Linked DNA regions of Desulfatitalea tepidiphila. Each later gene encodes a partner of the first gene's protein in a complex. Links are inferred from orthologs where the notes say so. Each region holds a gene or a part of one and is shown in the gene's direction. Other genes may lie near its edges.

Evidence for each region.
Region 2: the proteins of dnaG (region 1) and dnaB are in contact, whole or in part, in a crystal structure (PDB 2R6A), measured with the Geobacillus stearothermophilus proteins. The link is inferred for Desulfatitalea tepidiphila from one-to-one orthologs. Residues at the interface, in WP_049624496.1 of Geobacillus stearothermophilus: Lys456, Leu457, Leu458, Pro459, Ala460, Asn463, Ala464, Leu467, Leu535, Leu536, Ile537, Ala538, Gln544, Glu545, Asp548, Tyr549, His552; in WP_033016901.1 of Geobacillus stearothermophilus: Ser13, Glu15, Ala16, Gln18, Glu91, Leu92, Asp94, Ala95, Val96, Pro97, Thr98, Ala99, Ala100, Asn101, Tyr104, Tyr105, Ile108.

What each region holds. Positions count from the first base shown.
Region 1 is NZ_BCAG01000003.1:1,770,456-1,786,535, reverse strand. Bases 13,223-16,080 are described here. They hold dnaG (DNA primase), read left to right. Parts: upstream 13,223-13,688; coding sequence 13,689-15,473; downstream 15,474-16,080. Other genes in these bases: rpoD (RNA polymerase sigma factor RpoD), read left to right, coding at 15,618-16,080; hisB (imidazoleglycerol-phosphate dehydratase HisB), read left to right, coding at 13,223-13,428. Also shown: ilvC (ketol-acid reductoisomerase), read right to left, coding at 1-422; ilvN (acetolactate synthase small subunit), read right to left, coding at 559-1,056; ilvB (biosynthetic-type acetolactate synthase large subunit), read right to left, coding at 1,158-2,843; ilvD (dihydroxy-acid dehydratase), read right to left, coding at 2,876-4,555; DFT_RS12600 (DUF3187 family protein), read left to right, coding at 5,390-6,397; DFT_RS12595 (YqgE/AlgH family protein), read left to right, coding at 6,504-7,073; DFT_RS12590 (dynamin family protein), read left to right, coding at 7,648-9,900; DFT_RS12585 (ParA family protein), read left to right, coding at 9,913-10,713; DFT_RS12580 (YcaO-like family protein), read right to left, coding at 10,716-12,455; more of hisB, read left to right, coding at 12,841-13,222. UniProt on the Escherichia coli protein: RNA polymerase that catalyzes the synthesis of short RNA molecules used as primers for DNA polymerase during DNA replication.
Region 2 is NZ_BCAG01000003.1:987,684-1,003,798, reverse strand. The notes cover bases 2,755-5,647. They hold dnaB (replicative DNA helicase), read left to right. Parts: upstream 2,755-3,469; coding sequence 3,470-4,825; downstream 4,826-5,647. Other genes in these bases: hflX (GTPase HflX), read left to right, coding at 4,822-5,647; rplI (50S ribosomal protein L9), read left to right, coding at 2,944-3,387; rpsR (30S ribosomal protein S18), read left to right, coding at 2,755-2,866. Outside these bases: hemL (glutamate-1-semialdehyde 2,1-aminomutase), read right to left, coding at 1-733; DFT_RS09040 (RNA 2'-phosphotransferase), read left to right, coding at 977-1,726; rpsF (30S ribosomal protein S6), read left to right, coding at 2,114-2,587; more of rpsR, read left to right, coding at 2,600-2,754; more of hflX, read left to right, coding at 5,648-6,474; DFT_RS09005 (inositol monophosphatase family protein), read left to right, coding at 6,577-7,368; DFT_RS09000 (hypothetical protein), read left to right, coding at 7,365-7,562; chromosomal replication initiator protein DnaA, read right to left, coding at 7,568-8,908; excinuclease ABC subunit UvrA, read left to right, coding at 9,549-12,401; atpE (ATP synthase F0 subunit C), read right to left, coding at 12,455-12,736; atpB (F0F1 ATP synthase subunit A), read right to left, coding at 12,842-13,537; DFT_RS08975 (ATP synthase subunit I), read right to left, coding at 13,540-13,926; DFT_RS08970 (AtpZ/AtpI family protein), read right to left, coding at 13,951-14,208; DFT_RS25750 (dihydroorotate dehydrogenase electron transfer subunit), read right to left, coding at 14,339-15,079; peptidoglycan editing factor PgeF, read right to left, coding at 15,136-15,957; DFT_RS08955 (ComF family protein), read right to left, coding at 15,967-16,115. UniProt on the Escherichia coli protein: The main replicative DNA helicase, it participates in initiation and elongation during chromosome replication. Travels ahead of the DNA replisome, separating dsDNA into templates for DNA synthesis.

The sequences.
Region 1 (16,080 bases):
TTGGGCGGGATGATGTGGGTCTGGTCTTTGTAGACGATGGAAAAGCCATGGGAAAAGTAGAGGGCGTCTCCGGGATTCAAACATTGTTTGATCTGGGGCCAGGTGGCCATCTGGCCGGCATCGGAGAGCAGGTATTGGATGAGGGTTCCCCGCCTGGCCGCTTCTTCGATGGGGAACAGGGTCTTTCCGGGCACGAAGCCGTCGGCGACGGCTTTGTCCCAGCAGGACTTGTTGCCTTCGCGCTGCCCCACGATGACGTTGAAGCCGTTGTCGCGCATATTCAGTGCCTGGGCCGGGCCCTGTACGCCATAACCCAAGACCACGATGGTTTCGTTTGCCAGGACCTGGCGGGCCTTTTCGAGGGTAAATTCTTCAGAAGTGATAACCTCTTCTACGACACCGCCGAAATCGATTTTTGCCATTTTTTTCTCCTTCAAATGATTGGGATGGGCCTGCTGGCCCGGATACGTGATGAACCTGAAACATTGTGAACCTGAAACACTATAAAATAGATGAACCGGTGCCATGTGGTCGGCCGGTGTTGTAACGATTCATAAGTTATATGCCGCGCTTGGGTTCACGATACAAAGCCACCGTGCCGGTGCGGGCGATTTTTTTGATGCCCATGGGTTTTAAAAGACCGATGAGGGCGGTCATCTTATCTGCGTCTCCGCTGGCCTCGATGGTGTAGTAATTGGAGGCCACGTCGATGACTTTTGCGCGAAATAAATTGACGAGCCGCAGAATCTCGTCGCGGTTTTCGGGCCGCGCGTGCACGCAGATCAGGGCCATTTCCCTGCGAACGGCACGATCATCGGACATGTCGCGCAGCTTGACGACATTGATGAGTTTGCGCAATTGCTTTTCGATTTGTTCGAGGAGCGGTTTGTTGGCCTGGGTGACGATCGTGACGCGCGATACTTTGGGATCCAGGGTTTCGGCTACGCACAGACTGTCGATGTTGAATCCTCTGCCGCTGAACAGTCCCACCACACGGGATAGAACGCCCGGTTCGTTGTCGACCAACATGGTCAAGGTATGTTTGTTTGAGTTCATGGTCGGTTCTCGTTTTCTGCTGCTTGTCGGTTTGGACCGGCATGGGCCGGTATTGATGCATATGTTCCCGGGTCGCATCTGCTCAAAAGATGCACCCAGGGCTAGACCAACAACATGTCCGTGATCGCCTTGCCGGCCGGTACCATGGGATAGACGCACTCTTCGGAAGCCACGATGAACTCCATGATCACCGGGCCTTTGGTCTCCAGACCTTCGGCCAGCGTCGCCTCTACTTCGTCAGGGTGCGAGGCGCGGAGTCCCCTGGCGCCGAACGCTTCGGCCAATTTAACGAAATCCGGTGCGTGTTCCAAAATCGTGTGGGCGTAGCGTTTATCGTAAAAAAGCTCTTGCCACTGGCGCACCATGCCCAGGCAGCGGTTATTGAGAATGACCACCTTGACCGGCAGGTTGTATTGAACCGCAGTGGCCATCTCCTGGATATTCATCTGAATGCTGCCGTCCCCGGCGATGTCGACTACCATTTTTTCCGGAAAAGCCACTTGGGCGCCGATGGCGGCCGGCAGCCCGAATCCCATGGTGCCCAGGCCGCCCGACGTGATGAACTGCTGGGGGCGATCGAAATGGTAGAATTGGGCCGCCCACATCTGGTTTTGCCCCACTTCCGTGGTGACGATGGCCTGGCCACGGGTCAACTCGTAGAGCTTTTCGATGACGAACTGGGGCTTGATGGTCTCCTTCTGTTCGTAGGCCAGCTTGTGCTCATCCCGCCAGAAGACGATTTGATCCAGCCACCCCCTGCGCGTGGTTTCGTCGGCTTGAATCCCTTCCTCGACGATCATACGGTTGAGTTCGGTCAGGCTGCTGCGACAATCTCCGACCACCGGAACGGTGACCGGTATGTTTTTGCGGATCGAGGTGGGATCGATATCGATATGAATGATCTTGGCCCCGCTCGCAAAGCAGTCGGTTTTGCCAGTGACGCGGTCGTCGAAACGCACGCCCACGGCAACCATCAGATCGCATTGGGAGACCGCCATGTTGGCCCGATAGGTGCCGTGCATGCCCAGCATGCCAAGCCAGAGCGGATCTGAACCCGGAAATGCACCCAGCCCCATCAACGAGCTGGTGACTGGAATCTTGAGTCGATGGGCCAAATCGGCCAACTCGTCGGACGCCTTGGATAGAATGACACCGCCTCCGCTGAAGATGAGCGGCCGCTGGGCGGCTTTCAGCAGGTTCAGCGCTTTTTTGAGCTGTTTGGTGTTGGGATGATAGGTCGGGTTGTAGGACTTGATATTCACTTCCGTGATCGGCTGGTAGTCTGTTTTGGCCACGCCGATATTCTTGGGAATGTCCACCAGAACGGGCCCGGGACGTCCACTGCGCGCGATGTGGAAGGCCTCTTTCAATATCCTGGCCAGGTCTTCGACATGATTGACCAGGTAGTTGTGTTTGGTGCAGGGCCGCGTGATGCCCACGATGTCCACTTCCTGAAAGGCGTCGTTGCCGATGAGCTGTGTGGGAACCTGGCCGGTGATGATGACCAGCGGAATGGAGTCCATGTAGGCCGTGGCGATACCCGTGACCGTGTTCGTGGCGCCGGGTCCTGAGGTGACAAGACAGACGCCGACCTTGCCCGAAGCCCTGGCATAGCCGTCCGCGGCGTGCACCGCGCCCTGTTCGTGCCGCACCAGGATGTGTCGCAGGTCGCTGCGGATCAACTCGTCATACAAGTCGATGACGGCGCCTCCCGGAAATCCGAAGATCGTGTCCACGCCTTCCTCTTTGAGGATGGTCATCAAAATTTGTGCACCTGTCAGTTCCATTTTATCACCCGTTTTATCCTATGAGTGGGATTCTATGATTTCGCACTGAAGACCGCGCCGCAATCGGCCGACCCGACGAGTTGCGCGTAGCGCGAAAGATAGCCCGTCCGAATTTTGGGTTCCGGCGGCTGCCATCGGCTGCGCCGTTCCTCCAATACGGTGTCTTCAACTTTAAGCACGATCTTTCTGGCGGGAATGTCGATGGCGATGTGATCTCCTTCTTCGACCAGGGCGATAGGTCCGCCTTGGGCCGCTTCGGGAGAGATGTGGCCGATGGCGGCGCCGCGCGTCCCGCCGGAAAATCGGCCGTCGGTCAACAGGGCCACCTGTCCGTCGAGCTGCATGCCGGCGATGGCCGAGGTCGGCGTCAGCATTTCACGCATGCCCGGTCCGCCCTTGGGCCCTTCGTAGCGCACCACGACCACATCGCCGCCTTTGATATGACCGTCCAGAATGGCCTTCGTGGCATCGTCCTCGGAATCGAATACTCTGGCCGGTCCCTGATGCCGCAGCATCTCTTCACGCACCGCCGTTTGTTTGACCACGCAGCCATTGGGCGCCAGATTGCCATAAAGCACGGCCAGACCGCCGGTTTGATGGTAAGGATTGCCCAGTGAACGGATCACTTCCGGATCTTTTATGTCGGCATTTTGGATGTTTTCGCCCACGGTTCTGGCGGTGGCCGTGATGCAGGTTTCGTCGATGAAGCCGCCTTTGGCCAACTCTTTGATCACCGCCTGGATGCCGCCGGCGCGATTCAGATCTTCGATATGATGGCTTCCGCCCGGGCTCATCGAGCACAAATGGGGCGTTCGGCCGCTGATCTCGTTAATCTGGTTCAGGTCAAAGGGAACACCCGCTTCCTGGGCGATGGCGGAGAGATGCAACACGGTGTTGGTCGAACAGCCCAGTGCCATATCCACGGCCAGGGCGTTGGCAAATGCCTGCGGCGTCATGATGCGGCTCGGTGTGATCTGCTCTTTCCACAGGGTGAGGATTTGCATGCCGGCCAGTTTGGCCAATCGTGTGCGGGCCGACATGACGGCTGGAATGGTGCCGTTGCCCGGCAGCCCCATGCCGATGGCTTCGGTCAGGCAGTTCATGGAGTTGGCGGTGAACATGCCGGAACACGAACCGCAGGTCGGGCAGGCGGCGTCTTCCACTTCGGCCAGTTCGGCTTCGCTCATGCGTCCGGATCGAACCGCCCCCACGGATTCGAACACGGTGATCAGGTCGATTTTGGGACCGTTGGGCTGATTGGGATGGCGGCCTGCGAGCATGGCACCGCCGCTGACGAAGATGGCCGGCAGGTCGAGACGGGCGGCTGCCATCAGCATGCCCGGAACGATCTTGTCGCAGTTGGGGATCAGCACCAGGGCGTCGAGCCCATGGGCCCTGGCCATGATTTCGACGGAGTCGGCGATGAGTTCACGGCTGGCCAAAGAATACTTCATTCCCTCATGGTTCATGGCGATGCCATCGCAGACGCCGATGACGCCGAACTCCACTGGGGTGCCGCCGGCCATGTAAATGCCGGCCTTGACGGCGTCGGCGAGGGTGTTCAGATGGACATGGCCTGGAACCACCGTGTTGGCCGAATTGGCGACGCCGATGAGGGGGCGTTTGATTTCCGCATCGGTATAGCCGCATGCCTTGAGCAATGCACGATGGGGGGCGCGTTCGATGCCTTCTTTGACCTGGCTGCTTTTCATGGGCTGCTTTCCTCCAAAAAAAAATCCGTTATCGACGTGGGGCCGATAACGGATTGTTGGTTTCACCGGGGATTTATCTTACACCATTATCGCCCCCCTGGACCCGGTGTTCTCAAGGACACCGAGTACGAGAATAATAATTTCGACGAGAATAAGTCGGATGGCGATGAAATTCATAATTATAGTCACCTGAGCAATTTAGCGGTCTTTAACAATATGCCCCTAAGCTGTCAAGCTTTTAATTCGTGTCCCAGCGATTCTAAATAAATAGTATTCCTTTAATCCGGCCCGGGTGGAACAGGTGGCCGATGCCACACGCCAAGCGGTCAAGTGCCGGTAAAATGCACGGCGGGCGGCCCAGAAACTCGCTGCGCTCAAACAGTCTGGGCCGCTTTTCCGCCGTTTGCATTAAACCGGCACTATTGACCGAAGGCGTATGTGGCCCTGGCCACCTGCCCCACCCGCGCCTGCCATAACCGTTGCCTTGCGAGTTTTTTTATCAAACGACTTCTGGAAGGTATCCCCTTCGGACGAATCATGTTCATTTTGAAATTGCTGTTGCTGACCATTCACAAATCTCCAATCAGCACAATGTCGACCGTCATTCGGCTTGCGGTTTTGCCCTGGCTGTGGTTTGAGGCATAACAGTGTCCGTCCACAAATAGGCAAATTGGGTCGAGATCAAGGCGCACGAAAAATTTGACCGCAGGCATATGACGGATATTCCGAGGATTAAATTTTTCGTGCAACGCCGATATCGGGCCAATTGGACATTTGTGGATGGGCACTGAGGCTTTACTGGACGCGATTCTCCCATGCACAGGTCTTATCCTTATGCGACCCATGAATGGCTTGATCCGCTGCGTGATCGTACTGATCCTGTTCGGAAGTGCCGCCGGTGCGCAGGCTCAAGGTCCCCTGCAAGTTCAGAACCGGTTTCCACTCCACTTGATTTTTTTGACCCCGAGGCCCACCGATGCCCGCTTGCCCGCAAAGGGCGCATTTCAAACCACCATCGCCGTCGATTACAGCAGCGTCTATGTCAACGAACGGCAAGACGGTTGGTCGGCCCTGGTGGATATGGAGTTGGGTGTGGTAGACGTATCCATGGTATATGGCTTGACACGGAAGTTTTCCATCGGCGTCCAGGTGCCCCTGGTAAGCATGAACAGCGGTTTCCTGGACGGATTTCTCGAAAACTATCACGATGCTTTCGGGTTTTCCAATTACGGCCGGGAAGAGCGGCCGGACAACCGTTTTGCCTACGAGATGCGCAAGAACGGACGCACCTGGATTCAAGGCGATACGGATGGCTTCAGTTGGGCGGACGCTACTCTTTCCGGCCAAATGCATCTGTTCGAGATCAATGGATCCGGCAGCTGGATCGGTTCGTTGGTGGGCAGCATCAAATTGCCGATCGGCGATGAAAAGCGGGGATACGGCAGCGGCCGTGTTGACGCCGGTCTCTTTGTGCCGACCCAGTGGGAGGGAAGGCGTTGGGCGTTTTATCTAATGCCGGGTTATATTTGGCACGCCGATCCTGAAACCCGCGGCGCGGATGTGTCCGCAAAGGAGAGCTTCAGCCTTTTTGGCGGAGCGTCCTATATCGCCGGGCCCCGTTGGCGCTGGTACGCACAGCTCAATTACTCTTCCACACCCATAGAGGAAACCGGCATTTCCCTTCTGGACGACGGCGCGGTAGAACTCACCTTGGGATTCAGACGGATTCTGAGCGAGCGCGTGAGTGTCGAGGTCGCATTCTGTGAAGACCTCTTCACCCAAACCGCTCCGGATTTCAATCTTCACCTGGCATTGGTCTGGTCACACCGCGTGGGCAACTGAAGGTGACGACGTCCAGCCTGAAGTATTCAATACCCCCCAAGTTTTCTTTATCGCCCTTATCTGATATAAGAAACCTAACCCAACCCCAAAGAAAGTCGCTTTCGAGATGGATGATTTTAAACCCACTTCGTTCAAAGGTTGTTTCATCATGGCCATGCCGGCCCTCCAGGATCCCAATTTTCGTCAATCCGTGACGTGCATTTCAGAGCACACCGATGAGGGGGCGGTCGGCATAGTGATCAACCAACTCCATGATGGACTGAATGGCAAGATGATTTTCGACGAGTTGGGCATGGTGTCGGTGGAAGGCGCTGCATCCATCCCCGTCCACGTCGGTGGGCCGGTTCATTCGAATGAACTATTCGTCCTCCATGGCCCGCCCCTCGACTGGGGTACGAGCCTCAAGATCAATGACACCCTGGCCCTGAGCAATTCGATCGCCATCCTGGAAGCCATTGCCAAGGGCGTGGGGCCGGGCGATTTTCTGGTCTGCCTCGGATGCGCCGGATGGGCTCCCGGTCAACTTGAATGGGAGCTCTCACAGAATGCATGGCTGGTCAGCGAATGTGATGATGAGATCATTTTCAAATGCCCTGAGGAAGAGAAGTGGGAACGCGCCATCCGTCGATTGGGCATCGATCCGCAGCTGCTTTCCGACAGCGGCGGGCATGCCTGAGTTGCGCGTATCCTCGATCATGATCGACAAGGGAGAGGTTGTTATGGCTGGATGGGGGATGGCGATGGCGGAATGCTTTTGAACTAAAAATGGGGGTTAGAGCGCATGGGGAAAAACCTCGGACAATGAATCATTCATCCTCGTCCTCTGATATTTTATGCTTTTGCTTGGGCTTTTTCTTTTTCAAGCACATTTTATCTTTACGCACGAAAGCGCACAGTTTCGGATTGTAATATTCCTTGCAGTTTAAAGGGTTATACAAGGGGCACTCGGGATTCTTTTCAGACATGAATTTGCAGTCCTCGCATAATTTGAATGGCGCCTTATCAGGTCTCCATCTCCGATCGATTGAAGATCTTAATATCATAAAATCATAGAATTAACAAACCATTATATTTGGTCGGGCCGGGACTTGCCGATCAATTCGAGGATAGCCCGAGGTTAGCCCGAGGATAGCACACCGAACGTGGCAAAGGTTAAGGTTTTGACAAGGGTATGCGAGCGTTGCTATATGCTGCAGGATTGAAGTGTTACCTATTCTGAGGGCTCAACTATGCCTATGGCGGATGGATGAATGGATGCTTACGAAAAATACAAGGAAGCAATGCTCGATATCAACCATGAAGTGCAAGCATTGATCGAGCGGGCGGAAACGATTCTCGACGGGAACCAGGCCGTTTTCGAACAATGGAAGCGATCGTGTGGCAACATCGACAGCCATTTGCGGGAGCATGTGGTTCGGATAGCCGCGGTCGGCGCCATCAAGTCGGGTAAAAGTACTCTGGTCAATGCTCTGTTGAGTGATGATTACCTCAAACGGGGTGCCGGCGTGGTCACCTCGTTCGTGACCCGGGTCCGTCAGGGCGAGCTACTGCGTGCACGCCTCTATTTTAAATCATGGGATGAAGTAAACGAGGAGATCAAACACGCTTTGGTGCTTTTCCCTACAGAAGAGTGGCGCACCGAGCATCATGATTTCGACATCCGCCGAACCCAGGATCGGGAAGACCTGGCCAAGGCATTGGATGCCTTGGATCACGAGATGCGTATTTCCCAGGACCGTCTCAATGCAAACGGGGTGCTGCTTTCCTCCTACGTCAAAGGCTATGAGCAGATCCAGTCGTATATTTCGGCCGATAGTTCGACACGTGAATTCGATAATGGGCAATTTGCCGATCATCGCGATTTCGTCGGCAGCGACGCGTTGGCCGTCTATCTCAAGGATGTGCAATTGTCTGTCCCCGGGGATATCCTGAAGCGAGACATCGAGTTGGCGGATTGCCAGGGCAGCGACTCGCCCAATCCGCTTCACCTCGCGATGATTCAGGATTATTTACTCAAAGCGCATTTGATCGTTTACGTCATCAGCAGCCGGACCGGGTTGCGCCAGGCCGATATCCGCTTCTTATCCATCATCAAGAGAATGGGCATTGCCGGCAATATGCTGTTTGTCTGCAATTGCGATCTGAGCGAACACGACAGCCTGGAGGACCTGCAAACCCTGGTCAAACGCGTTCGGGAGGAGTTGTCGCTGGTCGTCGAGGCGCCTGAGATATTCACCATTTCAGCCCTGTATAACCTGTTCGATCGATCGCGTTCACCGCTGAGCCCCAGAGACCAGGATCGGCTGGAGCAGTGGCGCAAGGCAGAGGAACTGGTCGCGTTTTCAAACCAGGAAACGGCTCGATTGACTTCGTTTTTGGAGAACAAGTTGTCGCGCGAGCGCTGGGCGCTGCTGCTCCAAAACCAGCTGTCGCATATGAACTTGACGGCCAACGGGCTCAACCAGTGGGTCCAGCTCCATCGGGACCTTTTTCGGCGGGACGCCGGGGAAGCGCGTGCCATGGTGGAAAAATTGCAGATGCATCAACTGCACATGCTGCAAGTTCAATCTTTGATTCAAACCACCCTCAACGGCGCCGCCCGTAAACTCAGCCAGGACCTGAAAAAAGAGGTGGACCGATTTCTCGATCCGTCCAGCGGACCGATTGTCAAAAAGGTCGGCGCCTTTGTTCGTGAATACCAGATCGACTTGTCCCATTACCAGGAACAACTGGCCAATTCGGGTTTCACCCACACCCTCTATCTCGTTTTTCAGGATCTGAAGCAGGCCGTGGACGGATTCATGGCCGAAAAGGTGAACCCGGATATCATGGGGGAGATTCAGCAGGTGGAGAAGCGTTTACAGGAAGAGCTCCACATGATCGGAGAGCCTTATGAGGCCATGGTGGTCGATGCATTGGAACGCTTCGACGAAGTGCTCAGGCAGATGGGTATTCCCGGTTCGTCGGTCAAAGGCGCTTTGCGACCATTTGACGAGCTCGAAAATGTCAAGCAGATGAACGGCATCACGCTGCCGCCGGCTGCCGCCACCATGAGATATGGCGCCTACATCAAAACCGAGGCCGTCATGCGGCTTGGTTTTTACTCTTTGGCCCGTCTCATTCGCAAGCTGTTGCGTCAGTCGATCGATTCAAAAAGGGTCGAGGAACTCAAGGCGCTGAAGGATGGCATCCGCAGAATGAAGTCCGAAACCGAGCGTTCCATCGAAGCTCATTTTAGAGACTATAAGGAGAATATCAAGTTCCAGTACGTGCAGCGACTGACCGAAATGGCGGGAAACCGTTTGCACGAAACGCTTACCGAACAATTCGGCGCCTATCTGGGCGATTTGAAGGGCATCGTTGGTACGGTTGAAGATCAGCACGAGGACAAAGCGCGCACCGACCAGGCCTTGCAAGTCATCGAGGAGGCTGTCGCCGAGGTGCTTGGAAAACTGGAGGGGATCCGCGGGGATGTAGGGAAATTGATCGTTGACACACATTAGGAGGAGCAGAGAATGAAGACTCGGACCATTGCTGTTGCGAACGAAAAAGGGGGCGTTGGCAAAACCGTCACGGTCATCAACCTGGGCGCGGCTCTTTCGCTTAAGCAGCAGAAGGTGCTGCTGGTCGACATGGATCCCCAGGCGAACGCGACCAAAGGGTTGGGGGTTGAGCCGGAAGAAGGTGCCCCGACGGTGTATGACATCCTCGATCGGGAATCGCCGGCGAAGGCGGCCGAGGCGATTGTCCAAACCGCCTGGCAGGGACTGGATTTACTGCCATCCCATGTCGATCTTTCCGGGTCGGAAGTCGAGCTGGCGGATGTGGTCGGAAGAGAAAACCTGCTCAAGGAAGCCCTGGCGGATTTACCCGAGGAGTATGACTTCGTCCTTCTGGATACGCCACCCAGTCTGTCCCTGTTGACGGTCAATGTTTTTACCTATGCCCGGCATGTGTTGGTGCCGTGCCAGACTCATCCTTACGCCTATGCCGCCCTTGAAGAACTGTTCGATACCATCTCTGCGGTAAAGGAAACCATCAATCCGTACATTTCCATTCTGGGCATCGTACCGACATTTTATGATTCTCGCACGCGCGTGAGTCAGCGGATTCTCGATCAGTTGAAAACGGATGAGAATTACCGGGATCTGGTATTTCGCACGGCCGTGCGAGCCAACACCACCATTGCGGAGAGCGCCGATGTCTGCCGGCCGGTCGTTTTCTACCGCAAAGGCAGTTTTGGGTCGGTGGATTATAGAAACCTGGCCGATGAGCTCCTGGAAAAGTTTGGCATCTTGGCGGATAGCACGGAATAACGTTATTTCGGCGCACCCCCCAATTCCGCCAGATGGCTCTGTGCGAACTCGATGTTGGGATCCAGGCTCAGGGCCAGTTGAAAATATTCGATGGCTCTGGCCTTGTCGCCGATGGCGCGGTAGTTCACCCCCAGGTTGGCATAATCGATGGCCGAGCTCGGATTCAAGGCGACGACCCGTTTAAAGCTGGCAATAGCCTCCTCAAAAGCGGACAACTTGTAATGGCATACACCCATCAAGTTGAGTGTGTCGGTGCGCTCGGAGTCGATTCCATCGGCATGATTCAATGCCGCCAGCGCTTCTCCATAGTTACCCAGCTCCTTGTGACACACCCCTAAATACGTATAAATACTAGCCAGATCTTCGTTCCCAGGCCCCAGCTCAACGGCCCGGTTCAGCCGGGCGATCGCCCCGGGATAATTTCCTGTGTTCAGGTCGATCTGGGACAGGTAGAAATGGAGGTAGTACTTATTCGGTAATTTTTTTTCCATGTCCAGCAACGCCTTTCTTGCCGATGCCGGGGCGAAGTTTTGATAGATGATTTTCGCACAGATCATGGCGACCGTCGGTTGCGCCGCGCGCTCTCGGAACAGGGCGCCGGGAATGATGGTGTAAAAGGCAGGAATCTTGAGCTTTGGGTGGTGAACATCGATCACGTTGACCTGCATCCCTTTTTCAGCCAGGGTGCCGACCAGGCGCTGGACTTCGATTTTAATGTTGATATCGCTCAAATCCGGCAATTTATGTAATTCGATGTCATGCCCTGGATCGATGACATAATCGGCTTGCGCCAACGCGTTGAATTTTGGCAGCCCACTGGCCACGTAATTTCCGCCGCTGTTGAAATCGCCCGCCAGTTGGGCGACTTCCGTCAGAGCACGGCAGAGCGCTTTGGCCGGGTTCGGTGTGGTGCCGGCGGTCCAGACGATTTCGCTTTTTTCAGGGAACGTCCCCGGGTCCCAGGCCAGCGCAGCAATGGAGGGGATGCCCATTTCAAGAGTGAAATCAGACAGGCACAGTTCAACTCCAGCCTGTTTAAATTTGGACAACAATTCCAGCGCCACAGGGTCTTTGATGGAATGTTCTGCAATGCGCGGCACCTTTAGCCGATTTCTGCTGACCAGGGCAGATACATGGCGTTCGACCACTTCGCATATGCCCTGGCAGACGGCCTCCTCGACACAGTTGCCGGCCGAAGAGCCGTTGAACTCGTTGATGGTCCAGAACCAGTCAAACGGTACGAGCACGGACCTGTCCAAGGTCAGGTTATAGGACCAGGTCCATTTGAGCGGCAACGTATCGAAGATATCGAGGGCGATCGGCAGATCCTCCGATTGGTCTGAAACGGAAAGCGCGATCTGGTCAAGACTCATTGCCGGTTCACGAAGGGCGTTTCGCGGAGCGGTCATAAAATTGTCACCGTCGCGCATGAAACTGAAAAGGCTGAATCGCTCCCCCAATTCCATGACCGCGCTGGCCTGGGACTGAAGCGGCGTGGCACCTTTTCCCATCTGTTTGTTTTTACCTATGATTTCCCGCGCCTCGTCGCCGCACACGCTGAAGTAGACCGGAATGCCGAGACGACCGTTGTCGATGCGCACAATGTCCTCGAGGATATGCAGCCCGCTTTCGGCGAGCCGCTGCTTGAAGCGGGCAATGGTGGTTTCGGGCGTCATGACCTTATCCTGGTCATGCTGGTAGGTTTTGTGGGCATCGTTGAGGTGGATGGGATTCATTTTCATCGTTCGTGTCTCCTGAAATTATTCAGTGCCCATCCACAAATGACCAATTGGCCCGATATCGGCGTTGCGCGAAAAATTCAATCCTCGGAATATCGACCATATGCCTGCGGTTAAATTTCCCGCGCGCCTTGATCTCGACCCAATTTGCCTATTTGTGGACGGACACTGTTTAGCATGCCTTCAAAAGCGACGCACCGCGTTTTGGAAGCAACCGCTCCGACTTACTGGTACGGAGGAATGAAATCAACCCTCTTCTTTTGGTCTGGAACGGTCCGGCTATCCACTTGCTTTATAAAACACAATGGGTTAGAAGAATACCCACGATGCGTCGGAAAACAGATGCCAGCCTGCCAGCACCAAAATCTTCCATATAAAAGGATGATTCATGAAGCGCAACGCCGAACTTGAACGAAAGACCAAGGAGACCCAGATCCGCATCAAATTGAACCTGGATGGCACCGGATTCTATGAAATCGACACGGGGATCGGTTTTTTCGATCACATGCTGACATTGCTGGCGGTGCATGGGCAATTGGATCTCGAAATCGCGGCCCGGGGTGATATCCAGGTGGATTTTCACCATACGGTCGAGGATGTCGGTCTGGTTTTGGGGGATGCGCTCAGTCAGGCGCTTGGAGATCGCCGCGGCATATGCAGATACGGCTACGCGGCCATCCCCATGGACGATGCCCTGACAACGGTCATCATCGATTTATCCAACAGGCCCTACCTTAAGTTCCTTTTACCGGAGCGCGTACCTCGTCAGAACGATTTCGACACGACTCTCGCGTCGGAGTTTTTCAGGGCATTTGCATATAAAGCAGGCTTGAACCTGCACCTGCATTTTGCATATGGGGATAATTGGCACCATATGATCGAAGCGGCTTTCAAGGGCCTGGGACGCGCTCTGCGTCAGGCGTCGTCAATGGACAGCAGCGTCAAAGGGGTGCCTTCGTCCAAGGGCACGATGTAAAAAATCCTTCGATGACGGTTACATCGATTTGAATCGTGATTATATTCGCGTTTCAAGCGGACTATTGACAGAGCTTCGCGGATTGGATAGTATCGCGAATTTTAATTTTCAGGATGGTGTGCCCATGCCGGCGACAGCTTTGAAACAAACAGAATTCGGTCCCTTGGCGGACCCTTAATACGATTCGAACCGGCATCAATCGATGCTCCTGCCCTGGTTTAAGGCTTGACCCTGGTCCGTCAGAATGGAGGGCGCGGTTCTTGGTACGTTCTATTCCAGACGACACAATCCAGAGAATAAAAAATGCCGCCAATATTGTCGATGTGATTTCAGAATACGTCGTACTTAAAAAGGCAGGTCGTAACCATTTGGGATTGTGTCCATTTCATGCCGAGAAAACTCCCTCCTTTACCGTAAGCCCCGAAAAGCAGATGTTCTATTGTTTCGGATGTCATGTGGGCGGGAATGTCTTCAGTTTTTTGATGCAGAAAGAGGGGCTTTCATTCCCCGACGCGGTTCGCGCGGTTGCGGGAAAATATGGCATCGAGGTGCCCGATGATCAGCTCACGCCCGCCCAGAAAATCCAGGCCAGCGAGAAGGAAAAGCTCTTTCGCATCAACGAGATGGCCATGCATTTTTTCCATGCGAATCTCACGGACGCCCAAAAGGGCGCCAAGGCGATGAGCTACCTGATCGGGCGGGGGATGACCCGCAAGATCATCACCGGTTATCAATTGGGGTATGCACCGCCCCGATGGGATGGTCTACTCAACTATTTCAGTGGCAAAAACGTACCCGCGACGCTGTTGGAAAAGGCGGGGCTGGTCATCCCCCGTAAGGACGGCAATGGGTATTACGATCGGTTTCGCGACCGTGTGCTGTTCCCGATCATGAATGTCAACCAGCAGGTGTTGGGATTCGGCGGACGGATCATGACCGACGAAAAGCCGAAGTATCTCAATTCGCCTGAAACCCCGATTTTTAACAAGGGAAGGGGACTTTACGGTATTCAGAAGGCCAATCAGGCCGCCCGTGCTTCGGGTCGGGTTTTCGTCGTCGAGGGCTATTTTGACGTATTGGCCATGCATTTGTATGGTCTGGAAAACAGTGTGGCGACCCTGGGCACGGCCCTGACACCGGAGCATGTGCAGGCACTGAAGGGGATGGTCGGCCAGGAGGGCAGGGTCTACCTGGTATTTGATTCGGACCAGGCAGGCATTAAGGCCGCCCAACGCAGCGTGCCGATTTTTGAGGAAGGATTCCTGGATGCCCGCGTGATCGTTTTGCCGACGGGGCATGATCCGGATACCTTTTTGAGAGAATTCGGCCCTGATGATTTTCTGAAATTCGCCGATAACGGCCTGGGAATGGTGCAGTTCCTCATGGAAGCGGCGATCAAACGGCACGGTCTGACCCTGGAGGGTAAAATTCGGGTCATTAACGACGTCCAGGAGGTATTGGCATCGGTCCAGGACGCTGTGGTGCGAACGTTATATATCAAGCAGCTCTCTGAACGACTCGACATCGATGAGACGGCGCTGCTGGAGAAGATCCGCCAAGCGGCGGGAAAGCTTCAGGGATCTGGACGGTCTCAAACGAACGTTCGACCGGGGGTGTCGATGCCGGAGGCAAGCCGTCTCGAGCTGCAAATCATTGGGATGATGCTCTGCTACCCGCCGATGATTTCGGAGATCATCGGAAGGAATCTGCTGGATGCCTTCGAAGATGCCAAACTGAAACTGATTGGGCAGATGATCGCGAATCAGGGCAATATCGAACAAGAACGTACATCGAATCTTGTATCGGCGATCGAAGATCCGCACTACAGAAACCTCGTGGCCCAGCTGGCCATGACAGAATGCCGGTGGGACCGGCAAGGATGCGAGCGCGTGCTCGCACAATTCGAATCCCGGTCCAAACGACGGATCACACAGGATTTGCAGCGCAAGATAGAGCTCGCTGAAAAAAATAATGACAGGGAATTGGTGGAAACGTTGCTGATGGAGAAACAACGACAGGCGGCAAGGGGATTGATCAATTCGTAAGCAGTGTGCAGGAGGCTCATTCAAATGGCAAAAAAGACCAAGCTTGATACCCAGACCAAGAATGCTGCCGGCAAGGATGCGACCCGTCAAGGTTCGGCCAAGAAAGGGACAACTTCGCAGACTGAAGCGACCGAGATAGAAGCGATGTCAGATTCGACCGGAGATGCCAAAAGCGCAAAAAGTGTGAGCGAAAAGGCCATGAAAGCGCTGATCGCACAGGGTAAAAAACAAGGTTTTCTCACATATGATGAAATCAACGGTGCACTGCCCGACGACATGCTCTCGGGCGAACAGATGGACGAAACACTGATTATGTTTGACGATTTGGGTATCGATATCATCGATGAGAACAATCAGAACCTGACCAAGACCAAGTCCAAAAAGGCGGCTGCAGAAGCCAAGTTGGACGATTCGGGCATGTCCGATTATGGTTCGGTGACCGATCCGGTAAAGATGTATCTACGCGAAATGGGACTGGTCACCTTGCTCAGTCGCGAGGGCGAAGTCGAGATAGCGAAAAAGATCGAGGCTGGCGAGCAGGATGTCCTTAAGGCATTGCTGGAAACCACCATCGGTGTCGATTTTATACTGGATCTCGGGCGTCGGA
Region 2 (16,115 bases), 770 kb from region 1 along the record:
AACCGGTCATCACCTCGTCGAATATCAACACACTCCCACTTCGGTCGCATTCCTGCCGCAGTGTTTTAAGGAACCCTTCCACGGGTGGGACAAGGCCCATATTGCCGGCCACCGCTTCTACGATCACCGCTGCGATCTTATCCCCCTTGGCCGCCATGACTTGTCGGACCGCCTCGCTATCGTTGTAAGCGATGGAAACCGTGTGTGAAACAAAAGATTCGGGCACCCCGGGACTGCCCGCAATGGCCAGGGTCGCCACTCCCGACCCGGCTTCGACCAGCAGGCTGTCGGCATGGCCATGGTAGCAACCATCGAACTTGACGATCAAATCGCGCCCCGTGGCAGCGCGGGCCAATCGGATCGCACTCATGGTTGCCTCGGTACCGGAATTGACCATACGCACCATCTCTACCGAAGGTACGGCATCGATGATCAACTGAGCCATCTCGACTTCGAGTTCGGTCGGAGCACCATAACTGGTGCCATTGGCCAAGGCAGCAGTCAGCGCCTCGATCACCGCGGGGTGACGATGTCCAAGAATCATTGGACCCCAGGAACCGACATAATCAATGTAACCATTGCCATCCACATCGAATATTCGACTGCCTTCGGCACGGCGAATGAAAAGCGGATTGGCACCCACGGAACGACAGGCACGGACCGGGCTGTTCACCCCCCCGGGGATCAGTTCCTTTGCCCGGTCGAACAAGCGTTGTGAGGTGGTGTACTTCATTGGCGTTCCTTTCATTTATCCATTGGAAGAGTCCCAGGAATCTTGCCGCGGTTTCGAAGCATCTCCCTTGCAGGTTTGACATCCTTTACGAGAAGCGCAAAAATATCAGACCGTGTGATGGGGGTCAAGGCAACATCGCCATATGTTGGACCACTACACAGCCGCGAATAAAAAACGGCCACGAGACAATGTCCTGAGTCCGCAGGCCATCAAACCTCAACACCAACAGGGAAAGATACGCCAATGGTACCGAAGGAGATCGTCAAGCTTGAAAAATTCCTGTTGTACGTACTTTCCAGGCATCCGGACGAATTTGGCCTATTGCCCGATGCCGAAGGATATTTCAAGATCAAGTCACTGCTTCAAGCCCTGCATGAAGAGGTTGGATGGAAACACATCCGTCAATCCCATATCGACACGCTGTTGTTGCTGACACAGCCGGCCAAGCTTGAAATCAACGGCCCGCTTATCCGTGCTCGCCAAAGGGACTGCATGCCTGCTCTTATGGTACCCGATACACTGCCCAAGCTTCTTCACACGGCGATTCGGCGTCGCGCCTACCGATGGACGCATGAAAATGGCATTCTTCCTGCCGGCCAACCATTTATTTTGTTGTCAACCGACCTCTCCATGGCCATGAGAATCGGAAAAAGAATAGATAACGATCCAATCCTGCTCACCGTTCAAACAGCCAAGGCCGCAAGCGCCGGTTCGTTTTTCCGCCAATTCGGTGAAAGGCTTTATCTGGCCGACCGCATTGAACCCGCCACCTTCAGCGGCCCGCCACTGCCAAAGGAGCAGCCAGATATTGCACGGGCTCGGCCCCAGCAAGCGATGCAACGCAATGAAACGCCCGGCAGCTTTTTTATGGATCCTCAATCCGATCCGGTTGCCCAGCAGGCCAGGAAGCGGCAACAGCACCGGGATCAAATGGATCGGAAAAAACAACGGCGAATGGCTCGCAAGGAAAAAGAGCGCCATTGGCAGCAATAACCCGCAGCGCCATTGGATTCTGGAAAACCGTTGACAACAGGTGCCAGACCTGTTACCAAGCCCCGGTACGAAAAACGGGCCGTTAGCTCAACTAGGCAGAGCACCTGACTCTTAATCAGTAGGTTGTTGGTTCGATTCCAACACGGCCCACCAAAAAAATAAAACGGGGGGGATCTCAGGATCGCCCCCTTTTTTTCGAATGGACCCGACAGAAATCGGGTCGAATTCAACGGAATGCAAATATGCATGCGATACAGCGGCTTGAACCATGCGTATATTCCTTGACATCGAATATGTCATGGTGTTATCTATACCATTTTTAAAAACAGATGGCCGCTATCCTTGCTCCGACAAAAATCGGGGCTTTATTATCCGTAAGGAGGCTCTATGCGACGGTACGAAACGATTGTTATTATTGATCCAGACATCTCAGAAGAAGACCGCACCACCCTAATCACGAAAACCCGTGAAATCATTCCCCAACAAGAGGGTGTCTTCCTGCAGGAAAACCAATGGGGCGTAAAAAAACTGGCTTACGAAATCAAAAAGAAGCCTCGCGGATACTATGTCCTGATGGATTATTGCGGAACAGGAAAAGTGGTCGACGAAATTGAACGCTTTTTTCGCATCGATGACCGTGTCATGAAGTATTTGACGGTTCAAATCGACCCACATGCAGATGCCGAAAAGATATTGGCCGATCTCGCGGCCGCCAAAGAAAAGGAAGGAGCTCCCCAGGAAGCTGCAGCAAGCGATGAGGGCCAATCCGCATCCGAGCAGCAGGTGGCCGGTTCATCCAGCGGCAAGGAGAGCCCGGCGGCACAAAACGACCAGGTCAATGAACCTGCCCCTGAGAATTAAGAGGAGCGACACATGAGAAATACAACTGCAAAAAAGCCGGTAGTCAGGAGAAAACGTAGAGTATATCATCGACGCAAAGTGTGCCGCTTCTGTGCCGACAGCAAAATTGAAATCGATTACAAGGATGCCAAAACCCTGCGTTATTTCATCACCGAACGTGGAAAAATCATTCCCCGCAGGATTACCGGTACATGCGCATCGCATCAACGCAGCCTGACGTTGGCGATCAAACGCGCGCGGGCTATTGCCTTGCTGCCGTTTGTTGGTACTCTTGATTAAGGTCGGGGCAAGTATATCGGCCAATAATTCATCAAGAAATATGGTAATTGCCGCAGCAGTGGCAATGGAGGTTTTGGATGAAAGTCATATTGAAAGAAACGATAGATTCGCTCGGCATCATCGGCAGCGAAGTGAAGGTGGCGCCCGGCTATGCCCGCAACTACCTGCTGCCCCAGGGTAAAGCAGTCCCGGCGACCCCCCAATACCGGAGCATACTGGCTCATGAAAAAGCCAAATTCGAACTCCAGATCGCAAAAGAGCGGGAATTGGCCCAACAAATGGCCCAGCGCCTGGAAGGTGTGGAATGTCAGGTGGCGGCCAAGGTGCATGAAGGCGATCGCCTCTATGGGTCGGTAACTGCCAGGGACGTGATTAACGCCTTGGCAAAAGACGGCATTGTGGTTGAAAAGAGGATGATGCTACTGACCGAACCGATCAAAACGATCGGCACCTTTAAAATCCCGATTCGCGTTTACAAAGGCATCAAACCCGAAATCACAGTTCACGTAGTGCCCGAGTAATGTACGCCTTTACGCCGGTTGTTGCCGATGATTTCACAACTTTCGGCAGCGACCGGCTGTATGGTTCCCGGTCGGCACTTCAATGGTATTAAATCCTAAAAACACATCCGACGATCCAACCCTGAAAAAACTTCCGCCTCAAAGCATCGAGGCTGAAGAGTCCATTCTCAGTGCAATTTTGCTGGACAACAGCACGCTTCTGGATGTGCTCGAACTTCTTCGCCCCGAAGACTTTTATCGTACAGCGCATCAGACCATATTCGCCGCCATCGCGTCCCTGTTCTCCAAGGCCGAACCTGTAGATCTGATTACTCTGACCAACATTTTGCGGGACACCAACCAGCTTGAAAAAGTGGGTGGGGCCGCGTACCTGGCCCGGATCGTAGATACCGTGCCGTCGGCGATCAATGTCAGCCACTACGCGCGCATTGTAAGGGACAAATCGGCATTGCGCCGACTTATTGCCAAGGCCGGTGAAATCACACAGCGCTGCTACGAAGAGGCCGGCGATTTCGATCAGGTCCTCGATTTTGCCGAAGGGGCGGTGTTTGAAATATCTGAGAACAAACATCGGGCCGCTTTTCATCCGCTCAGCAAGGTCATCGAAGCCAATATCGACGCCCTGGAAGAGCGCCAGGGAAACCGTGCGCTGATCACCGGCATCCCCACCGGATTCACACGGCTGGATCATATGACATCGGGACTGCAGGGATCGGATCTCATCATCCTGGCCGCCAGACCGGCCATGGGCAAAACCGCCCTGGCCCTCAATATTGCCCGCAATGCCGCTTTTGAAAGCGATGTGCCGGTAGCCATCTTCTCTTTGGAAATGTCCAAAGAGCAATTGTCCATGCGTATGCTCTGCTCCGAAGCCCGGGTGGATTCCTCTCGCGTCCGAAGCGGCTTTCTCAACCCTGAAGACTGGCACCGTATCACCGATGCCGCCGGGTCCCTTTCCGAAGCGCCCATCTTCATCGATGACTCACCGGATATTTCAACCACCTCCATTCGCACCAAGTGCCGACGACTGAAGATGGATAAAGACCTTGGCCTGGTGGTGATCGACTACCTCCAACTGATGAGAGGCCGCCAGGATACAGAGCGACGCGATTTGGAAATATCAGAAATTTCCAGGTCCCTCAAACTTCTGGCCAAAGAGTTGAATGTTCCGGTCCTGGCTTTGTCACAGCTCAACCGGAAACTTGAAGAGCGAAGCGACAAGCGACCTCAACTTTCAGATTTGAGGGAATCCGGTGCATTGGAGCAAGATGCCGACGTGGTGGCTTTCATCTACCGTGATGAAGTCTACAATAAAGACGAAAACAATCCCAATCGCGGCACGGCCGAAGTCATTCTCTCCAAGCAGCGCAATGGCCCGACAGGTGTCGTTCCCCTCACCTTCCTGGGTGCCTATACACGCTTCGAGAACCCGGCATGAAAAAAGTATGGGGCAACGCACGGGGGCTGAAAAGCGCACAACTCAAACGTTTGGAAAACCTCTACCGCAGACGTGTCTCTCCCGAATTCTTGATCACACCCGAACTGGCGCGCGACATCGGATTGCTTTCCCATGAAATCCAGCGCCAGATCGGTTTGCTTATCAATCGAAGCGGCAAAGTCGCCTATGTGCTGGTGGGAGATGCACAGGGCATTTTTATCCCCGAACTGTCGGAATACAGGGCGAACCCGGGCCGCTTGAGGGGTGTCCGATGTATTCACACGCATTTACAAGCCGGCCCCTTGAATCAGGACGACCTCACCGATTTGGCCTTATTGCGCCTCGATGCCATGGCCGCCATCTCGCTGAATGAAGAAGGATACCCTCGTAAAATTCATTGGGCTCACATTCTTCCAGGGCAAGACCTGCAGCAAGCCCCTTACCAGATCAGAGAGGATTTGCTGCCCCACCAGCTTTCTATCGGGTGCCTGGACCTGATCCTGGCTCTGGAACATGAGATGACCACGGCGGGAGTCCGCACCCAGGCTGCAACCGGAATCGAACGGGCACTTCTTTTCAGCGTGACTTCGGCGCCGCGTAAAATCGCGGTCGACTCATTGGAAGAGCTGAAAGAGCTATGCCGTTCGGCCAATATCGAAGTGGTCGATACCATCCTGCAGCTGCGCAAACAAATCGATTCGCGCACCCTCATGGGGCAAGGCAAGTTGAAAGAGCTGGCAATACAGACCTCCCAGTTGGGTGCATCGCTGCTCATTTTCGACCAGGACTTGAATCCGTCCCAAATCAAAACCATTACTGATCAGATCGAAACTAAAGTCATCGATCGAACCCAATTGATCCTGGACATTTTCGCCCAGCGCGCACGCAGTAGAGAAGGAAAATTGCAGGTAGAATTGGCCCAATTGAAATACCTGCTGCCACGTCTGGTCACCAAAAACACCGCCATGTCGCGCCTCACCGGTGGCATAGGCGGAAGAGGACCGGGAGAAACCAAGCTGGAAATAAACCGGCGACGTGTTCGCGATCGCATCAACCAGCTGGAAAAGGCGTTGCTCGAAGTCCAAAAGCACCGTAAACAGCAGCGGCAAAAACGAGAGCAGAAAGGTGTTCCGATCATCTCCATCATCGGCTATACCAACGCAGGAAAATCAACCCTTCTCAACACCCTTACTCATAGCGACGTACTGGCCGAAAGTCGTCTCTTCGCCACGTTGGACCCCTCCAGCAGACGATTGCGTTTCCCCAAAGATGTGGAGGTGCTCATCACCGATACGGTTGGATTTATCCGCAATCTTCCAAAGGATTTGATGACCGCGTTTCGAGCCACCCTGGAGGAATTGGAAAGTGCCGACCTTCTGTTGCACGTTATCGATGTCAGCAATCCACGCCACCTCGAACAGATTCAGGCCGTGGAAAAGATTCTCAACGAGCTCGAATTGAGCCACATCCCTCAGGTGCGCGCTCTCAATAAAATGGATCTGGTTTCAGAAGCCGATCTATCCTTATGGACGCAACGCTTGAACGGAATTCCGATCTGTGCGCGCAATCGAGCGACACTTCTCCCATTGATCGATAAAATGGCCGCCATCATTAATGATGCGGACAACAGTTCGGTCCGGAACAGTTGACATTCCCTCTCTTTGCCCGCCGCATTGCGCTATGCAGTTCATGAGCCTTCTGCCCTTTGAAGCTTGACAACCAAATGTCAAAATGGATAAAGTGCCGACCTTATGGATTTAGACAAAATTAAGCGTATCGCCATACGGGCGGCTTACCGCGCCGGCAAAATACTGAACGGCCATTTCGGCCATGTCAAGCAGTTGGCTAAAAAAGGTGTTATCGACCTGGTTACCGAAGCGGATTTGGAAGCGGAACAAAGCATCATTGCAACGATTCGCGATGTTTTCCCCAATCACGACATATTAGCGGAAGAAAGCGGCAATTCTGGAAAAGGCGGACCCAACCTGTGGATCATCGACCCACTGGATGGGACTACCAATTTCGCCCACAACCTTCCTATATATGCGGTTTCCATAGCCTACGCCCAAAACGATACCATCATGCTGGGTCTCGTGTTCAATCCCAACAGGGGTGAACTGTTCCTTGCCACCCGTGGCCAGGGTGCCTCTCTAAACGGCCAACCGATCCACGTTTCATCGACATGCAAGCTCAACGATAGTCTGCTTGTCACCGGCTTCCCATATACCATTACGACGCGGGATCCCCGATTGACGCTCGCTCGTTTCGAGCGTTGCCTCAAGTCCTCCCAAGGCGTGCGACGTCTCGGGTCGGCCGCTCTGGATCTCTGCTGGGTGGCATGTGGTCGTTTTGAAGGTTTTTGGGAAGAAAACCTGAAGCCTTGGGATACAGCAGCTGGCTTGTGCATCGTCGAAGAAGCCGGTGGCAAAGTGACGAATTACGAAGGCCATCCCTATAATATTGGAGATTGGCAGATATTGGCTACAAATAGCCATGTTCACCGGGAAATGGTAGGACTTTTAGACATAAAGGGAGAGCGATGAGCAGAAGCCAACGCTTCACATCAGTTTTCGATGATCAATTCGACTGCTTCGGAGATTACGACAGAACCAATGCCCTTTGCGCCAAACATTGTGCCTTGAGGATTCGTTGCGCCATTGAACAGGAGCAGAACATTAAAATGGAGTTATTGTCTGATCTATCCATCGCCGACGATCTATTCGGCACGATTCAATAGCGCGCTTAATAATCTCCATTGTCCAGACGCTTGCAAAAATACTCCACATGCCGCTGTATCAATCCTCCTTGACGAATCCCTTTTTCTACCATTCCGATGGCATGCAGGGCCGTAGCGTGATACCGGTTGAAACTCTTTCCAATGGCCTGTAACGGCTGGTCCGTATAACGACGCGCCAAGTAGATGGCAACTTGGCGGGGACGCACCAATGCCTGCTTTCGCGAACGGGACACCAAATCTTTCTGACTGATATTGTAGTATTTGCAGATGAGCTTCTTGATTGTGTTGATCGTAATCGATTCCGATTGGCGTACGATATTCTTCACGACATCGCCTGCCATTTCAATATCGATAGGGTTGCCTAGCAAGGAAGCCTTGGCCGAAACACCCACCAAACCGCTTTTGAGCTGTCGAACGTCCTGAGTCAGTTCTGATGCTAAAAATTCCAAAACTTCGATTGGCACTTCCCATCCATTATCACGGGCATACTTTTTTAAAATCTTGACACGCACCTTATAATCGGGAGGATCGATATTGGAAATCAAACCGCATGTCAGGCGAGACCGAAGATTTTCGTTAAGTTTTGGAATATCGGAGGGTGAGCAGCAACTTGAAAAAATAATCTTTTTATTTTCGTTGTAGAGTGAATCGAGCGTGTGCGCCAGTTCGATCTGGGTACGTTCTTTTCCACTCAGATAATGGATATCCTCCAATAGCAGCACGTCACATCCGTTGTGATATTTATCTTTGAATTTGCTAACCGAATTGGTCTTGAAGGAGGATACCATTTCATTGGTAAAATCTTCGGCTGTCATATAGTACACGCGCTCAGCTTTGGATTCCGCCAAAATCTGATGACCAATGGCTTGAGACAGATGGCTCTTACCCATACCGGTCTTTGAAAGAAGAAAAAGCGAATGCTGCTGTGCGGATTTCCGCATGGCCAGTGATAATGCTGCAGAATAGGCGAATTCATTATTCTTACCAACCACGAACTGATCAAAAGTATAATCCTGTCGCAACAGCCGTCCGAAATGAGGCTGGCAATGAATGTTGGGCAATGGAAGCTGTTCGGGAAACTCCGTCAAATTGGACCTGCCATGATCTCCCTCTGTAACCGCAAATTTCAATTCCGTGGCATTGCCGGTCAATTTTTGCAGCTCCCGGCAAATCAATTCACCGAAATGCTCCTTCACCCGTCTGCGGAAAAAAGCATTGGGACAATTGAGCTGTAACACATTGGGATCAATGGTCCCGAGCGTCAGGGGCTCGATCCACATCCGGTAGGCATGATCTGGAACAAAATCAGTAAGCGCGGCCTTTACCTTCTGCCAGATATTCTCCATATCACCTTTTCCCGTTTTCCCTGTACAAAAAACAATCCGACCAAAATACGCTTCGTTTTGCTGAACACGACCTCTGTCCCAACGCAAACAGCCAGGCAAACATTAAGAAAATCAGACAGTTTTTATAAATATTCCGGATTATTCGAAAAGGTCAAATCCTTGAAAAGTATGGATTCGTAATAGGCCAGAGACCCTTCACTGTCAATCCGAAAGACCTGAAGTCTCCTCACGCCATCCTTACACGTTGCTCACATCAATCTATTTATTTGTTTATATTGTTTATTATTATAATTGACACGTGAGAGGTCTACAAATTAGCGCCCTTTTAGTTTTAGTTTTTATTTAAGCATTTTAAGCATATCCATAGTTATAAACAAACTGCCGACAAATGATGATCTTTGATTTCCTCTGTTTTACGCCGGATTTTTACATTTTTTAAAAACAGTGGTTTCCTTTCGGGACCCAGATGGGTTACCACCGAGCCCCATTTTCTTCAAAAAAACATTCGAATGGATTTCGAGCAGTTGCCCGCAAAGCCCGAATCGGCACACTTTACTGCGCACGGTTCCTGCATATATTAAAAATATTGGACTTTCGGAAAAGTTGTTTACAGCATCATTGGTCGACGTTATCAAAAGCGATGAACTCAATTATGATCCGCGGTGCGCGGCAGCACAACCTAAAGAACATCGATCTCGACCTTCCTCGGGAAAAACTGATCGTGGTTACCGGCCTTTCCGGATCCGGGAAATCCACCCTGGCCTTTGATACCCTCTATGCAGAAGGCCAACGCCGTTATGTCGAATCTCTTTCGACTTATGCCCGTCAATTTTTGGAGCGCCTGGAAAAGCCGGATGTGGATCTCATCGAAGGCTTGTCGCCGGCCATCGCCATCGAGCAAAAGACGGCCGGACACAACCCAAGGTCCACCGTCGGCACGGTAACCGAAATCTATGATTATCTGCGGTTGCTCTATGCGCGCATCGGCACACCGCATTGCCATCTGTGTGGTCGCCCTGTGCAACCCCAAAGCATCGATCAGATGGTGGACGAACTCAACACCCTCTCCGCGGGGAGCCGTGTGGTCATCATGGCGCCGCTGGTAAGTAACAAAAAGGGTTCCCATGCGGACGTTATACAACGGCTGAGAAGGGAAGGTTTTGCGCGGGTTCGTATCGATGGTGAGATGATGCCCATCGAGGACGTTGGTAAACTGTCCCCCAAAAAGGACCATTCGATCGACGCCGTTGTCGATCGTTTGGTTATTCAGAAAAACGCTTCGAATCGACTCGCAGACTCCCTCGAGCTTGCACTCTCTCTTTCCGGGGGTCGTGCCGAAGTCCTTTGTCAAAAGGGAAACGCGCATGATGATGGCCGTCTCTTTCATTTCAATGAAAGGTCGGCCTGCCATCAGTGCGGAACGACATATTCAGATTTCACCCCGGCCGATTTTTCGTTTAACTCTCCTCAGGGCGCCTGTCCGGCGTGTGATGGACTCGGGACACGCTCGGTGTTCGATCCCCAACTCATCGTGCCCAATCCGGAGCTATCGTTACGAGACGGAGCGGTCCTCGTGTGGGCGAACCGACAATCGGTCTACTTTACCGAATTCCTCGAAGCGTTTACCTGCCAGTACCACACGGATATTTACACCCCCTTCAAATATCTACCCGAAGCGTTCCGGCAAGCCTTGTTTTACGGGAGCGGAGATACCGTCATTCGCTTTTCCGTGGATCGCGACTCCGGCCAGCATTTGTACAATAATCCATTCGAAGGCCTTATCCCTCAACTGCAACGTCGCTATCACGAAACAGAGTCTGCCCAAATCCGCGAAGAACTCCAAACCTACATGGCCTTCCTGCCATGCGCCGTATGCAACGGTGCCAGATTGAAGCCGGAGAGCCTGGCGGTAAAGATTCAACACCATGCCATTCACCAGGTCACGACGCTCTCAATAGATCAAGCGATTGACTTTTTTCAATCTTTGCGACTCGAGGGAAAGAAAGCGGTCGTTGCAGAAAAAATCGTAAAGGAGATCACGGAGCGTCTGCAGTTTCTTTCCCATGTCGGCCTTTCCTACTTGACCCTGGATCGCGCTGCCCATACCCTGTCCGGTGGCGAAAGCCAGCGGATACGCTTGGCCACTCAGATCGGAGCGAAACTGACGGGGGTTCTCTATGTCCTGGATGAGCCGAGTATCGGATTGCACCAACGCGATAACGCCCGACTGCTTGAAGCGTTGAGGAGAATGCGCGATATCGGAAACACTGTTCTATTGGTAGAACATGATCAAGAGGCCATCGAATCTGCAGATTTTGTCGTCGATATGGGGCCAGGCGCCGGGGTGCAAGGCGGTCGCGTGGTGTTTGCCGGCCCACCCCAGCAGTTGTCCCAGGCCAAAGATTCACTGACGGGCCAATACCTTGCCGGTGTAAAAAAAATTCCCGTCCCCAATAACCGGAGAAAGGGGAACGGCCAGGCCATCATCATCCACGGTGCCAATCGGAATAACCTGAAGAACATCACGGTGCGCTTTCCTCTTGGTTGCTTTTCCTGTGTGACGGGCGTCTCTGGATCAGGCAAGTCCAGCCTTGTCATCGACACCTTGCATCACGCACTGGCTCAGCGATTGCGCCAGAGCCGGATCGCAGCCGGTGGGTTTCACAGCATTGCGGGAATGGAACAGATCGATAAAGTCATTAATATCGACCAATCCCCCATCGGTCGTACACCGCGATCCAATCCGGGCACCTACACGGGATTGTTCTCCTTTGTGCGTGATCTCTTCTCCAAGACCGCAGAGTCTAGAACGCGCGGTTACAAACCATCCAGATTCAGCTTTAACGTAAAAGGGGGACGTTGCGAGGCCTGCCATGGCGACGGCATCATCAAAATAGAAATGCATTTTCTACCGGACATCTATGTCCCATGTGATATTTGCCACGGCCAACGCTACAACCGCGAGACTCTGGAAATCCGCTATAAGGGCAAAAACATCGCGGAAGTCTTGAATCTCACGATCAACCAGGCGCTCGATTTCTTCAGAAATTTTGCGGCCATCCGCGAAAAGCTGCAAACGTTGGTGGATGTGGGGCTGGGATACATTCAATTGGGGCAATCCGCTACGACGCTTTCCGGAGGTGAGGCCCAACGAATCAAACTGTCGAGAGAGCTCAGCAAACGAAGCACGGGGAGAACCGTCTACATCCTTGACGAGCCTACCACCGGATTGCACATGGACGACATCAACAAGCTGCTGGTGGTGCTCAACCGGTTCGTAGGCAACGGCAACACCGTTGTCGTGATCGAACACAATCTGGATGTGATCAAATCGGCGGACCACATTATCGATTTGGGACCGGAGGGCGGCGAAGGTGGCGGCTATGTCCTGGGTACAGGAACTCCGGAAGAGATCGCCATGCTGAATGGTTCACATACGGGCCACTTCCTGAAACACGTCCTGAAAATGAAAAAGGGGCATCCCCCTTCATAGCTTCAGAGGATGCCCCTTTTTTTGGATCTTGTGCGTATGGAACGTGTGTCGAATTAGGCGCCGAAAATCTTTGCAATGGCCCCGGCCTGGGGATGTGCGTAGATCAGAATCAGGGCGACGACCAGCGAGTAAATACACAGAGACTCGATCATGGCCAGACCGATCAGCAGGGTAACGGTCACTTTACCTGAAGACTCGGGGTTGCGGGCGATGCCCTCAACGGCGGATTTCAGGCCAAGGCCCTGAGCGATGCCACAACCGAAAGCGGCGATGGCGATACCGAAACCAGCGGCGGTGACGCAAGCGATAAAGAATTGCAATGCTTGAGCTTCCATGTGTTCAACTACCTCCTTGTGAAGTGTTAGTTATAAATGGGCTTCTTCCATTAACCCAAACTTATTCAATGCCTTTACGAGGCATAGGTTCGTAGATACCCGTGCTTAATGGGCGTGCTCCATGGCACCTTGAAAGTAGATAATCGACAGCAGGAAAAAGACGAATCCCTGGACGAATGCCACGAAAATGCCCAAGGCCATGATGGGCAGCGGTGCGAAGAAGGCGCCGGCCAGGCCGAAGAGAATCGCCAGCACGATTTCATGACCCATCATATTGCCGAAGAGACGGAAAGAGAGCGACAGGATACGTGCCAGGTGGCCGATGATCTCGATAATGAAGATCAGCGGCGACATCCACCATACCGGCCCGAGGAAATGTTTGACGTAGGCCGCACCGTGATATTTGACGCCGATCACATGGGTGAAAATGACCACCGTCAGGGCGCACGACGCCGTTGTGTTCAGATTGGCGGTGGGCGGGAAAAAACCGGGAATGATACCGATCAGGTTCCCTATAAAAATGTAGATAAATACCGTGGCCGCCAGCGGGAAGAGCCAACGCCCCTCTTCTCCGATGGTTTCGACCATAAAGTCTTCGATACCCGAAACCACCAGTTCCAGGAGATTCTGCAGTTTACCGGGTATCAGTTGAACGCCCTTGCCCGCCAACCAACCCACGATAATCAAGAAGGCCATCAATACCCACGAGTAGACGACATAGGGGTATTCGTGTGCGAAATGGCCGGCGCCCTCACCGAAAAGCTCGAATAATTTCACGAAAAACAGATAGGGATGCTCCATCCTTAAATCGCCTCCTTGCAAATCAGTCGCTTAACTTCGATGAGCGTGGCCAGGGTGATACTGGCGACCACGACAGACAAACCAACAAACAGCCCCAGGGGGCTGACCCAATGCTGTCGGATGAGGATAAAAATGATAATGCCGCTGATGATGAAGCGGACATAGTATTTGGCAAGGATAACATTGTGTGACGAAAGGTGTGGCGGGGTCAACGCACTTTTCAAGGTTCTGGCCAGCAGGTGGAAGTTAATGGTGACAATGGCACCGCCTGCAATGATCCCCCACGCAAATTGCGCCGGCGCAAGCAAGATGCCAGCCAGGCTGGCAACGGCAAACAGGATCCAGTTTGTCCGTCTGATGAATCGGATGATCCGCTGCTGAATTTCCAAGGTGCTCCCTCGCCAGGGTCACATTTACAATTTGCGGCTCTTCTTTATGGCAAGGCCAAGATTCTTATAGCCTGCCGCGATCCCGAGTCCGATAAAAATGAGGGTCAGCCATGGTGATGTGTCCCAACGCCGATCAAGATAGACGCCAATGGCCAGACCGATGAAAATGGATAACGCTACAGAAAGCCCGATGGTGCTGAAATAAGCAAGCTCTTGTATGTAGCGCCGCGTTTCTTTTTTCATACGAAAGAGCGGTGTTGGGAAGCTGTTTTCACAGCGCATCTAAAGATCGAGCACCTAACACAGCCGACGGTCCAAGTCAATGCATAATTGCCTATGGGCGCCCTCCCAACGCGCGATTTTCTTTTCACATGAAAGGGGTCATTGCTAAAATGAGCCCTTAGAAGGCGGCCTACCATTTCACTTCGCCCACATCGAAGACCGGTCCGTCGACACACACGTGGCGGTACCCTTGCCCGCTCTCGGCCATCGGCACCGCGCATCCAAGACAAGCCCCCATCCCGCAGGCCATCATCGTTTCCATGGAGAGCTGGCAGGCCACATGATAACGCTTGGCCATGCCGGCAAGGCAGTGCAACATCCCGTGAGGTCCGCAGGCGAAAATCATATCCGGCGCTTTGCGTCGCACGGCTTCCTCCAATGGATCGGTGATCAAGCACTGTTCCCCACTGCTGCCATCGTCGGTGGTCACCGTCACCGGCATTCCCATGGCGACGAATTCATCTCGACACAACACATCGGCTCGCGACCGGCCGCCAAGAAAAAGTCTGTACCCGGTTGTATCGACTCCTGACTGTTTGAGATGGGTTGCCAGGAAATGAATCGGTGCCACCCCCATGCCGCCGGCGACCAGGTATATCTGCGATGACTCACCGACGTTCACCCTGAACCCCCGCCCAAGTGGACCTAGGAGATCGACGCGCTGGCCAGGTTCTATCCGGGCCATCTTGAGGGTGCCTTTCCCGACCGCCTTGTATAGCAATTCGATGCCCTTGGGACGATCCCTGTCGCCGATGAGCGCAAAGATCGAAAAGGGGCGTCTCAATAACGGGGCCAATCCCGGTTCGACCTGGAGCATGACAAATTGGCCCGGCACGGCCGCCTCGTATCCGCCGGTGCACGCCAAACCCATCCGGTAACATCCGGGGCCCACAGGCTGATTCCATAATACGGTTGCTTGCTGCTGGATCATTTGAGTTCCCTTGTGTTGGATTCTCTCAATCGACTCTCCATCAGGATCACCGATGCAAACCGGCCGGCCCTGCCCGCCTCCCCCCGATGCGAGAAAAAGGTGGATGTATTGCATCGCGTGCAGATGTTCGACAACGCAATCTGATGATCCGGTACGCCTGCGCTGACCAACTGATCGATGCTCAAACGCCAGAAGTCGAAACGATCGCCCGCCCCTCTATAGCGCCAGTAAACAGGCGGGATCTCGTCACGGTAGTTGATGAACTCGGCGCAACAAGGCCCCAGCGAAGGACCGACGCCAACCGCAATGTTCTCGGGCAGACAACCGAATTGCGAAACCATGGTGCCAACGGTGCGCCCCACGATGTCGGCGATACTCCCCCGCCATCCGGCGTGTACATTGGCGATCACGCCCCGTTCCGGATCGGCCAACAGCACGCTTTGGCAATCAGCGGTCTGAATGACCAGCGCCACCCCAGGCTGGTCGGTCACCAGGGCATCGCCTTCCAGGTAAACCACATCACGCCCCTGCCCCTTCGGATGGTCCGCCGCGGGGCATTGCCAGAGGGCCACCTGATGACCGTGGACTTGCCGTGCAAAAACGGCGGTTCGGCATCCCGAAACATCCAACATGCGATACCGATTACGATGGACCCTCGCATCCGAATCGCCGACGTTCAACCCGATATTGAAAGCAGAGGGCGAACCTTCCCGTCCATCCATGCAGAAGCGCGTGAAGATGCCGTGCCACAATCCCGGAATCGCGTCCAGTTGCGCGAATTGCAGATATCTCAAGCCATGGCGTTGGACCCAGCGCATCGCGTCCGCCTATCGTACCGCCCGGGCCGCGGCAAGCACATGCACCTCCCGCGCGCCGGCGTCTAGCAGCGCTCGGCTGCATGCTTCCACGGTGGCACCGGTCGTCATGACATCATCCGCCAGCAAGACTTTTAGGCCACGGATGGCATGCCCTTTGG